One region of the Exiguobacterium sp. KKBO11 genome, then DNA from elsewhere that is predicted to be linked to it. Evidence: predicted binding sites of a transcription regulator. Region 1 holds the regulator's gene; each other region holds the start of a gene.
The links. Region 1 encodes LexA, which represses DNA repair genes until DNA is damaged. Its sites were predicted from a motif close to CGAACATATGTTCG; they were not measured.

Region 1 (3,287 bases):
AGATGAACCTTTATTCGGAATCGGTAGGATAGCGTGCGCGATACGCGGTCCAAGGTCACGAGCCGGGTTGATGGCATACCCTGTTGTACCACCGAGCGAGAGACCGATGACGACGACGAGTAAACCGACGATGAGTGGTTTTAAGCCATCTCCGAACGTTGTTAAACCGAGTGCCAAGATACCGAAGACGAGAACAAATGTCCCGATGATCTCAGAAATCAAGTTCGACGGCGTATGACGAATCGCTGGACCTGTTGCGAATACACCGAGTTTTGCAGCTTGATCATCAGTCGCTTCAAAATGTTTCATGTAATGAAGCCAAACGAGAATGGCGCCGATGAAAGCTCCGACAAGTTGTCCGGCAATGTAGATCGGAACGTCTGCCCACGGTAGGTCAGAGTTCAAAGCAAGTGCGATCGTCAATGCGGGGTTCAAGTGTGCTCCACTTTCAGCAGCGACGAATGCTGCTGTCATGACGGCAAGACCCCAAGCGAACGTGATGACGATCCATCCGCTGTTTTCCGATTTCGTCTTTTTCAAGACGACACCGGCGACGACTCCATCCCCGAGCAGGATGAGGATCATCGTACCGATCATTTCCAATACAAAGTTATTCATGCAAAAACCCTCCCTTTGGATTAAAGCAGATAATGGCCTTTCTACTTTAAATTACTCCGAATTGAGAACGTTTTCAATACATATAATTGAAATATAGGAATGGAAATTTTTTATTTTGATGTTTAAAGATACGAAAAAGTGGATAAGAAAACACCTCTTCCTGCCTGCGAGCAAGCAAAAGAGGTGTTACCGACGACGTTTTTTTCTTTTTTTAGGTCGAAACCAACTGCTGGAATAATCTAGTAGGATATGAATCGTACTTGCCACCATGATACCGACGACGAATGCAGGCAAGGAAGCGAACCACGAATCAATCGTAGCAGAATCAAGAACCTGAAAATATAGACTTAAAAATAGTAGCGGAATCAGAATCGCAGCACTATAAAGAAGCCGGATAATGTCTCCGATGATCAGTCCATGTGACCAGATCGAGCGATGGGGCATGATTTTGACGTACGGCATCCAAAGGACTCGAAATGGTCCAAAGCGATAATACGGTTCTGACTTTAAATCGAGGTCGGGTGACAACCAAAGGGTACCGACAGCGATACCGATGGCGGTTGGTAACCAATCGGTTTGTTGCGTTGCGACCGAATACGCAACGTAACCCGTCAGTGCGACGGTATTGACGGTATCATGTACATTTCCTGAAGGCATGAAAAAAGACCAGTCGTAACTGGTCCCTCCGTCAATGAATCGTCCGATACACGCCGATTACCTTACCAAGAATGGAGACATTATCGAAATACATCGGATCCATCGAGTCATTTTCTGGTTGTAGACGTACCTGTTGATCTTCTAAGAAGAACCGTTTCACCGTCGCTTCGCTATCTTCGGTCATAGCTACGACGATTTCTCCGTTTTCTGCTGTGTTTTGTTGGCGCACGATGACACGATCGCCGTCAAGAATACCTGCGTTAATCATCGATTCACCATCGATCGTCAACATGAAGACCGTCTCATTTCCTACATAATGTGCAGGGAGCGGGAACTGTTCTTCGATGTTTTCAATCGCTGTAATCGGAAGACCCGCTGTGACTTTCCCGATGACGGGAACATGGACGATGGCTTCCGTGATTTCTTCAGGCTTATCAAGCAATATCTCAATCGCACGTGGTTTCGTCGGGTCACGGCGAATCATTCCCCGTTTCTCGAGTCGATCCAAATGACCGTGTACCGTCGAGCTAGACGCGAGTCCGACTGCTTCTCCGATTTCACGAACTGATGGTGGATACCCCTTCAGTTTCACTTCAGAGACGATGTAGTCGAGAATCTCTTGTTGGCGCTTAGACATTTTCCGCATACGAATTGCCACCTCTTTCTGGATTGAAGTTTGAAATGTAAGAATATATGTTTCTAGATTCACTATAACATAGAACAAATGAGCGTACAAACAATTGTTCGACATTTTGTGTTGACCGAACACGGGTTCTGTGTTTATTATGAGTTATGCGAACAATTGTTCCGCGAACATTTATTCTAACTCATTCATTTCATATTTGGAGGGATTCATGATGATTCATACGATTCGTACTCATGCTTTTTCAATTCTCTTCTATGCATTAAGTATTGCCTTCGTGATCTTTTTACTCACACCACGCCCGGATGAAAAAGTGGCGCAACTGATGACAGCTTCCGTTACGGTCGATGAGAACGCTACAGTCGAACAAATCGCTGAAGTCTACAATGATGGTTCGATGTCAGATGAAGAGTACGTCAATTGGTTGATTAAAAATAATGATGTTGAAACAAAACACGTCATCTCAAAAAGCAAAATCGTTGTACCAATCGCACAACAATGACAAAATGGAAAAGTTGTGAAAGAACGAACAGGGATGTGAGGTACGATGAAGGTCGTGATTTATTGTCGGGTGTCGACCGAAAAAGAAGCACAAGATAGTTCGATTGAACGCCAACGGCTGGAGCTTTCGAAGGTCGCGTCTCAAAAGGGTTTTGATGTCGTGGATGTCGTCTCTGAAAAAGAGAGTGGATATGACGTCGATCGGGAAGGGATGCTGACGGTTCTTGATCATGTAACACGTGATGCGGTAGATGCGGTCCTCGTGACAGATGACACACGGATTGGTCGAGGGAATGCGAAAATCGCTATTTTGCACACGTTTAAGAAGCACGGTGTTCGGTTGATGACACTTGATTCTGATGGAGAATACCAGCTTGCGGATGCAGAAGCGATGGTCCTTGAGATCGTCTCACTAGTGGAAGAATATCAACGGAAACTGCATAACGCAAAAATCGCGCGCGGCATGCGGCGAGCTGTCGAACAAGGCTTTCGCCCGGAACGAAATCTGAATCGCCAAGGAGAGAACGCTGGGCGTAGTCGAAAGGACGTACCGATCGAAGAAATCGTACGTCTCCGTGAACTCGGACTGACGTTTTCAGATATCGCCATTACGCTTCGCGGGATGGGACATGATATTTCAAAGGCAACGGTCAATCGTCGATATCTTGAATACCGCGAACTGACACCTAGCCCGGAATGAGAAGCAAGTAACCCGTCGACTGACGCGGTTAACTTGCTTTTTTTAGTAAGCTCTTTTACAGTAAGAATACAATTGAACTACTCAAGTTTGAGTCATAGAGAAAGAGGGATTCCATGTTATCACAAGAACAATTAGATCGAATCAATGCATTAGCGAATAAATCAAAAG
Region 2 (3,287 bases), on a different contig from region 1:
GAATGGAAAGAGGTCTGAATGCGCGTGGAATTACTCGATGAAATTGGTTGGACCGCGATTAGTCTCATCGCCAGTCCGACCTTGTGGTTAGCACTCCTTGTCAGTTGGGTCATCGGCATCCGGCGTGTCAAACGGGAACGCGGATTGTTCCGCTCCCGGACACATGGTAAACGAAGCGATGTCCTCGAAACACTTTTACCCGGGTTACTAATTGGTCTCGTCTTATCCGTCGCCAGTGGCTGGCTCGGATTGACGCTGACGCCGCAATACGCTCTGTTGTTACTCGGGCTCTCGAGCGTCTTGCTGTTGGTCGGGATCGTTCGCTTGAACGTACCGCTTTGGCCGATCGTCTTGCTTGGACTTGCCGGCTGGTTCCTAATGGATTCACGTCTTGATCCGGTTCGAGCGGTTGAGCCGAAAATGATTTTATTGCTTGCGACGTTAACGCTCGTCGCGGAATGTCTCCTCGTCTGGTGGCGCGGGCAGCGACGCCTGTCACCGTCACTCGTCGTCTCGAAGCGTGGTCGCTTCATCGGTGGGCTGTCAGCGAATAAACTTTGGCTATTGCCCTTGCTCGTCTTTGTTCCGGGTGACGTGCTTGAAGCCTGGTGGCCACGTTACAGCTTCCCAGAGCTCGTTCCGATCGTGCTTTGGTTACCGATCGGCTTCAGCTTCCTCTTTACGGGTAAGTTGCCGAAAGAATTGATGCGTCCACTCGTTCAAGGACGTTTGATTACGAGTCTCGTCGCGATTCTCTTGACGGTTCTTGCATACGTCACCGGACAAGCTGAATGGCTGTACGGGATCGTCTTGTTGCTCGTTCTGCATATCCTATTGCATCAGCGGGTCAAACGCTTGAACCGGGCACAGACACCATTGTTCCTCAATGGAACGCGTGGTGCCGTCATTCTCGGAACGCTACCTGATAAACCAGCTGCCGAGATGGGCTTGATTCCGGGCGAAGCGATTTATAAAGTCAATGGTGAGAAGGTCGATTCGGAAACATCGTTCTACGAAGCCATCCAAAAACACAAACCGTATCTACGTCTTGAAGTCATGAACCATAACGGCGACATCCGGTTTGCGCAACGTGCCTTCTACGAACAAGATCATCATGAACTTGGTATTCTGTTCGTCAACGAGCCGGTCCATGGTCGCACTAAAGTGCGGTCCTTGCATTAACGAGTACATCCCTGTCACGGAACAGCCGTGACGGGGATTTTTTTGTCGGCAGAAAAATCGAGGATCAACACTCGAAGCAAAAAGAAACTTTTGCATTTTCGAAAAAAAGGGTAACTTCCTAAAAGGAGCACTTCATAATCGAATGTTTGTTCGTAAAGTGGTACAATAAAAATAGATTTTTTACGTGATGAGGGGGAAGCAAACGATGGATTTTGAACTCGTTTCACCATTTGAGCCAGGCGGTGATCAGCCGACGGCAATCGAAAAATTGGTGACTGGGCTAAAACAAGGCGAACGACATCAGACGTTGCTTGGGGCGACCGGTACCGGGAAGACGTTCACGGTCTCGAACGTCATCAAGGAAATCAAGAAACCGACGCTCGTCCTTGCCCACAACAAAACACTAGCGGGACAACTCTACTCGGAGTTCAAGGAATTCTTTCCGAACAATGCGGTCGAATACTTCGTTAGTTTTTATGATTATTATCAACCGGAGGCGTATGTCCCATCGACGGATACGTTCATTGAGAAGGACTCTTCGATCAACGATGAGATTGATAAACTACGTCACTCGGCGACGTCCGCCCTGTTCGAACGGGAGGACGTCTTGATCGTTGCGTCTGTCTCCTGTATCTATGGTCTCGGTAACCCGGAAGAGTACAACAACCACGTCTTGTCCCTGCGTGTCGGCAATGAGATGGGGCGAAACGAGATGCTCCGTCGTCTGATCGACATTCAGTATGAGCGTAACGACATCGACTTCCAGCGCGGACGGTTCCGCGTCCGCGGAGACGTCGTCGAAATATTCCCGGCGTCACGCGACGAACAGTGTGTCCGTGTCGAGTTCTTCGGTGACGAGATCGAACGGATCCGTGACATGGATCCGCTGACAGGTGAGATCGTTGCGGACCGCGAGCACATCTCGATCTTCCCGGCGTCCCACTTCGTGACGGGGGATACCCGTCTGCAGAAAGCGATTGCGAACATCGAGAAGGAACTAGAGGTCCAGCTTGCGAAGTTACGTGAAGACAATCAGTTGCTTGAAGCGCAACGGCTCGAACAACGGACGAACTATGATCTTGAGATGATGCGTGAAATGGGCTATTGCTCCGGAATCGAGAATTACTCGCGTCACTTGAACTTGATGCCGGAAGGGGCAACACCGTATACGTTGCTTGACTACTTCCCGAAGGACTTCTTACTCGTTGCCGATGAGTCGCACGTCACGCTGCCGCAAATTCGCGGGATGTACAACGGAGACCAGGCGCGGAAACAAGTCCTCGTCGACCACGGTTTCCGTCTCCCGTCGGCAAAAGACAACCGTCCGTTACGGTTCGAGGAGTTTGAGGAAAAAGTCAGTCAGGCGATCTATATCTCGGCGACACCAGGACCGTATGAACTCGAACATTCAAAAGAGATGGTCGAGCAAATCATCCGTCCGACCGGTCTCGTTGATCCGACGATCGAGATCCATCCGATCACGGGACAAATCGATTACTTGATGGATAACATCCGTGACCGGGTCGCGAAGAACGAACGTGTTCTCGTGACGACACTGACGAAGAAGATGGCAGAAGACTTGACCGATTACTTGAAAGAGAATGGCGTCAAGGTCAACTACATGCACTCGGAGATCAAGACGCTGGAACGGATTGAAATCATCCGTGACTTGCGGCTCGGGAAATACGATGTCCTTGTCGGGATCAACTTGTTACGAGAAGGACTCGATATTCCGGAAGTCTCACTCGTGACGATTCTTGATGCCGATAAGGAAGGGTTCCTCCGGTCGGACCGTTCGCTGATTCAAACGATTGGTCGGGCGGCTCGGAACTCGGAAGGACACGTCATCTTGTTTGCTGATAAAGTCACCGATTCGATGCAACGCGCGATCGATGAGACGGAACGCCGTCGCGCAATCCAGATGGCGTTCAACGAAGAACATGGCATCACCCCGCAGACGATTAAAAAGGATGTCCGTGGTGTCATCAGTACGACGATCGAGAGCGACGACACCGTCGAAAAACTCGAGAAGTTCAACAAACTCAAAAAACCGGAGCGCGAAACGTTGCTTGAGCAGCTCGACCAAGAGATGCGTCAAGCGGCGA
Region 3 (3,287 bases), on a different contig from region 1:
CCAGCGAGAAAACCGACGGCAGCAGGAATCCAGGCGATTCCTCCATCCTGCTCCGTGAACTCGATCGCAGGAGCAAGCAGCGACCAAAACGACGCGGCAATCATGACGCCGGCGGCAAAACCGAGCATCATGTTCATGACGCGTTTTTCAATCGTCGTAAAGACGAAGACGAGTGCCGCACCAAGTGCGGTTAACCCCCACGTCATCATTCCGGCAAGCAATGCTTGCACGACGACGGGGAGGGAAGTAAACCAATCCAACATGACTATTCCTTCTTTCCGGGGACGATTTAAAGCATCCATCTGTATGAGAGCTTACCCGTTTTCGATCCGGACGATTCGTGTGAAGGGAATTTCAATGACTTCACGTCCGCGCAGAAAGAGAACGGAACGTTCGGGTTCTAGTCGTTCGACGAAACCGACGACCGTCACGTAGCTACTTTCCTTATAATACGTGATTTCAAGTTCGTTTCCTTCTATTAAAGCTTCTTGAAGCAGAAAGTGCCATGATTCTTGCAACTGTTCATCGATTTCAGGCAAGTCGAGCTGATGCATCTGGACATAGTATTCCCGCAGCAGTTGCAAATGTTCCGGCATGAGAAAAGGAATCCATTTTAAATTTCCCCGATCACGATACGCTGTCATGAAGATCACCTCCCGGATGACCGCCGACAAAACGAAGGCGACGTTTGGCGACACTCGTATCAAGAAACGAGACAGCGAGGCGAATCGTTCCTTTTCCGTAGCGAAGGTTGACGACATCCATTGCTTTTAATAACCGTCGCCGTTTCCAGAGCCGCGCATTATCCTCGAACAAAGACAACTGTAAGGTGCCTTGATCGGCAGTCAAATGCCCCACTGCGACGGATAAAAAACGAACAGGTTCCCCGTCGAGCCAATTCGGTTCGAATAATTGTAAGACGTGACGCAGAATGATGCGTTCATCGGATGTCGGATAAGGCAACCGTACTTGACGAGAGAAACCACTTCGGACGACGTTTCGAGAATAACGGACACCGATGTGAACGGTCCAGCCGACTTGATTCGAAAAGCGACAACGTGCGGCAACATCCTGTACCAGTTCATTGAGCACATTCCGGATGCGTTCGAACTGATAATAGTCCTGCATTAAGGTCACACCGTGTCCAATCGTCCGTTGAGGGGCTTTCTCGAACAGATGACGCGGGGGAAGCAGTGTCGGTGACGCGTCGAGTCCCCAAGCGTGATGCCACAGTTCGGCACCGATGACACCGAAGCGTTCGTGTAACTCTTCAACGGGGCGCATGGCAAGATCACCGATCGTTTCAATCCCCATCATCTGCAGATGTTGTTCCATGCGATGTCCAACTCCCCACATCTTTCGAATCGGAAAATCATGAAGACGTCGTGCGACATCAGCATATCCACATCGCGCGATGCCTTCTTTTTTCCCGATTAAATCAAGCGTCAGTTTCGCGATGACGTTATTTGGACCAATCCCGATGCGGACGTGGATGCCGGTATGTTTCAGGATTGCTTCTTTAATTTTGAGGGCAGCTTGCAGGTCGGAACCAAACAGGCGATCGGTTCCGGTCATGTCAATGAAACTTTCGTCAATCGAATAGACGCGGATCGCTTCAGGTGGGGCGAATTGGTGCAGGACATCCAGGACACGAATCGACGTCTTCATATAAGCGAGCATACGTGGTTCGACAAGTCGAATCGTACGACGAACAGCGTATGGCAATTGCTCGATTTCATATAATCGACCGGCTGTCTTGATTCCAAGTGCTTTTAAGGCAGGGGTGGCAGCGAGAATGACGGACCCGCTTCGTTTTAAATCGGAGACGACCGCCAGGCGTGTCGTCAAGGGTGGGAGATTACGATACTGGCATTCACAGCTGGCGTAGAAGGACACACTGTCGACGCAAAAAATCCGTTTATCTTGTGGTAAAACGACGGAAGGAAACATCTGAATCACTCCTTTACATAAAAGAACGTATGTTCTTGTTTTGGTTTTCTTTGACTATAGCATGGTCTCAAAGTGTCTCAAAATAAAAACTGTTGAAAAAAGGGGAATTTGAACGATTTTCCCTCATATAAAAGGAGTTTGATACACTAAGGGAGAGAAAAAAGGGGGAACCTTCATTGAAAGAGACCATTATCCGTTTACCAGAATTACCGAAAACGCTTCAACCAGAGACGTTCGATCAAGTCGAAATCGATGACCCGTATCTAAAAGGGGCGCGTTATGAGAAAGAGTCGATGCCGAGTGAACTGACAGAACGCATCGATGCCTATCAAGTGTGTTTTCAAAATGTCTCGTTCGCGAATCTCACCTTTGACCGTGGTTCGTTCGAAGATATCCGTTTTGAGCAATGTGACTTAACGGGATGTCACTTCCAAGAAACTCGTTTTCACCGCGTGTCCTTCGTCGGATGCCGGATGACGGGTGTTCAGTTCGAAGATTGTACGCTGGACCATGTGACGATTCAGGAAGGACTTGCGGATTACGCACAGTTCATTCGCAGTACGGTCCGTCACCAACACTGGAGCGAAACGACGATGAAAGAAGCACAGTTCTTCGAAGTGAAACCGACCCAGTGGAAACTCGAAGCGGTCCGGCTTACGGATAGTCAATGGATTGAAACGCCGTTAAAAGGTCTCGACCTCCGGCAGACGGAGCTCTCTGGTATTACGATCGATCCGCGATTTTTACCAGGTGCTGTCATTACGGAAGAGCAAGCAGTTGCCTTTGCTCGTTTGTTAGGTCTCGTCATCCCATAACAAAAAGAAGTCCTTGTTTCGATGGATATTCGAAACAAGGACTTCTTTTTAATGAAAGTTACTGTTCTTAAAACGACATCGTTTCGCCATCCTCCGGAATCAGGAAATGGGCAGAGAGATGGAAAGCAGTTAAAAAGTCAGCAATCATATCACGTCGCAAAAGACAGTGGTTGACGGACTCGAGGTGCGAGACGATGATCGTCGCTTCCGCCGCCGCTTCGTGTACGGCAAGGAGATCACGCTGTGACATCGTGATCGGCTCTCCGGTCAAGAACTGGGCGGCGCCACTGTTGACGACGATGATATCGGGCGTATGTTGTTCGATCGCATGCGCGACCTCGTCACACCAGATCGTATCACCTGCGATATAAAGTGTCGGTTCGTCCGGATGGGTGAGGACGAGCCCAGACACACGTCCCATCCGTTCGCCGATTTCACCGACACCATGCTGTCCACCTGTTCGATGGACTTGGATATCACCGATCGTTACACCGGAATCGAAGGAAGAAACGTTCGTGAAGC

Region 2: the regulator LexA is predicted to act here: its motif matches at 1,322-1,335, upstream of uvrB (excinuclease ABC subunit UvrB).
Region 3: the regulator LexA is predicted to act here: its motif matches at 1,973-1,986, upstream of AYO36_RS12555 (Y-family DNA polymerase).

Annotation. Positions count from the first base shown of each region.
Region 1 is NZ_LUCU01000022.1:337,988-341,274, reverse strand. Features, by position in the region: gene AYO36_RS08795 (MIP/aquaporin family protein) at 1-618, opposite strand, end outside; gene AYO36_RS08790 (metal-binding protein) at 805-1,275, opposite strand; gene lexA (transcriptional repressor LexA) at 1,307-1,921, opposite strand; gene yneA (cell division suppressor protein YneA) at 2,133-2,420, shown strand; gene AYO36_RS08775 (YneB family resolvase-like protein) at 2,466-3,119, shown strand; gene AYO36_RS08770 (DUF896 domain-containing protein) at 3,233-3,287, shown strand, end outside.
Region 2 is NZ_LUCU01000011.1:386,682-389,968, forward strand. Features, by position in the region: gene AYO36_RS02130 (PDZ domain-containing protein) at 19-1,182, shown strand; gene uvrB (excinuclease ABC subunit UvrB) at 1,388-3,287, shown strand, end outside.
Region 3 is NZ_LUCU01000033.1:300,710-303,996, forward strand. Features, by position in the region: gene AYO36_RS12545 (ZIP family metal transporter) at 1-263, opposite strand, end outside; gene AYO36_RS12550 (YolD-like family protein) at 315-644, opposite strand; gene AYO36_RS12555 (Y-family DNA polymerase) at 628-1,950, opposite strand; gene AYO36_RS12560 (pentapeptide repeat-containing protein) at 2,127-2,765, shown strand; gene AYO36_RS12565 (MBL fold metallo-hydrolase) at 2,833-3,287, opposite strand, start outside.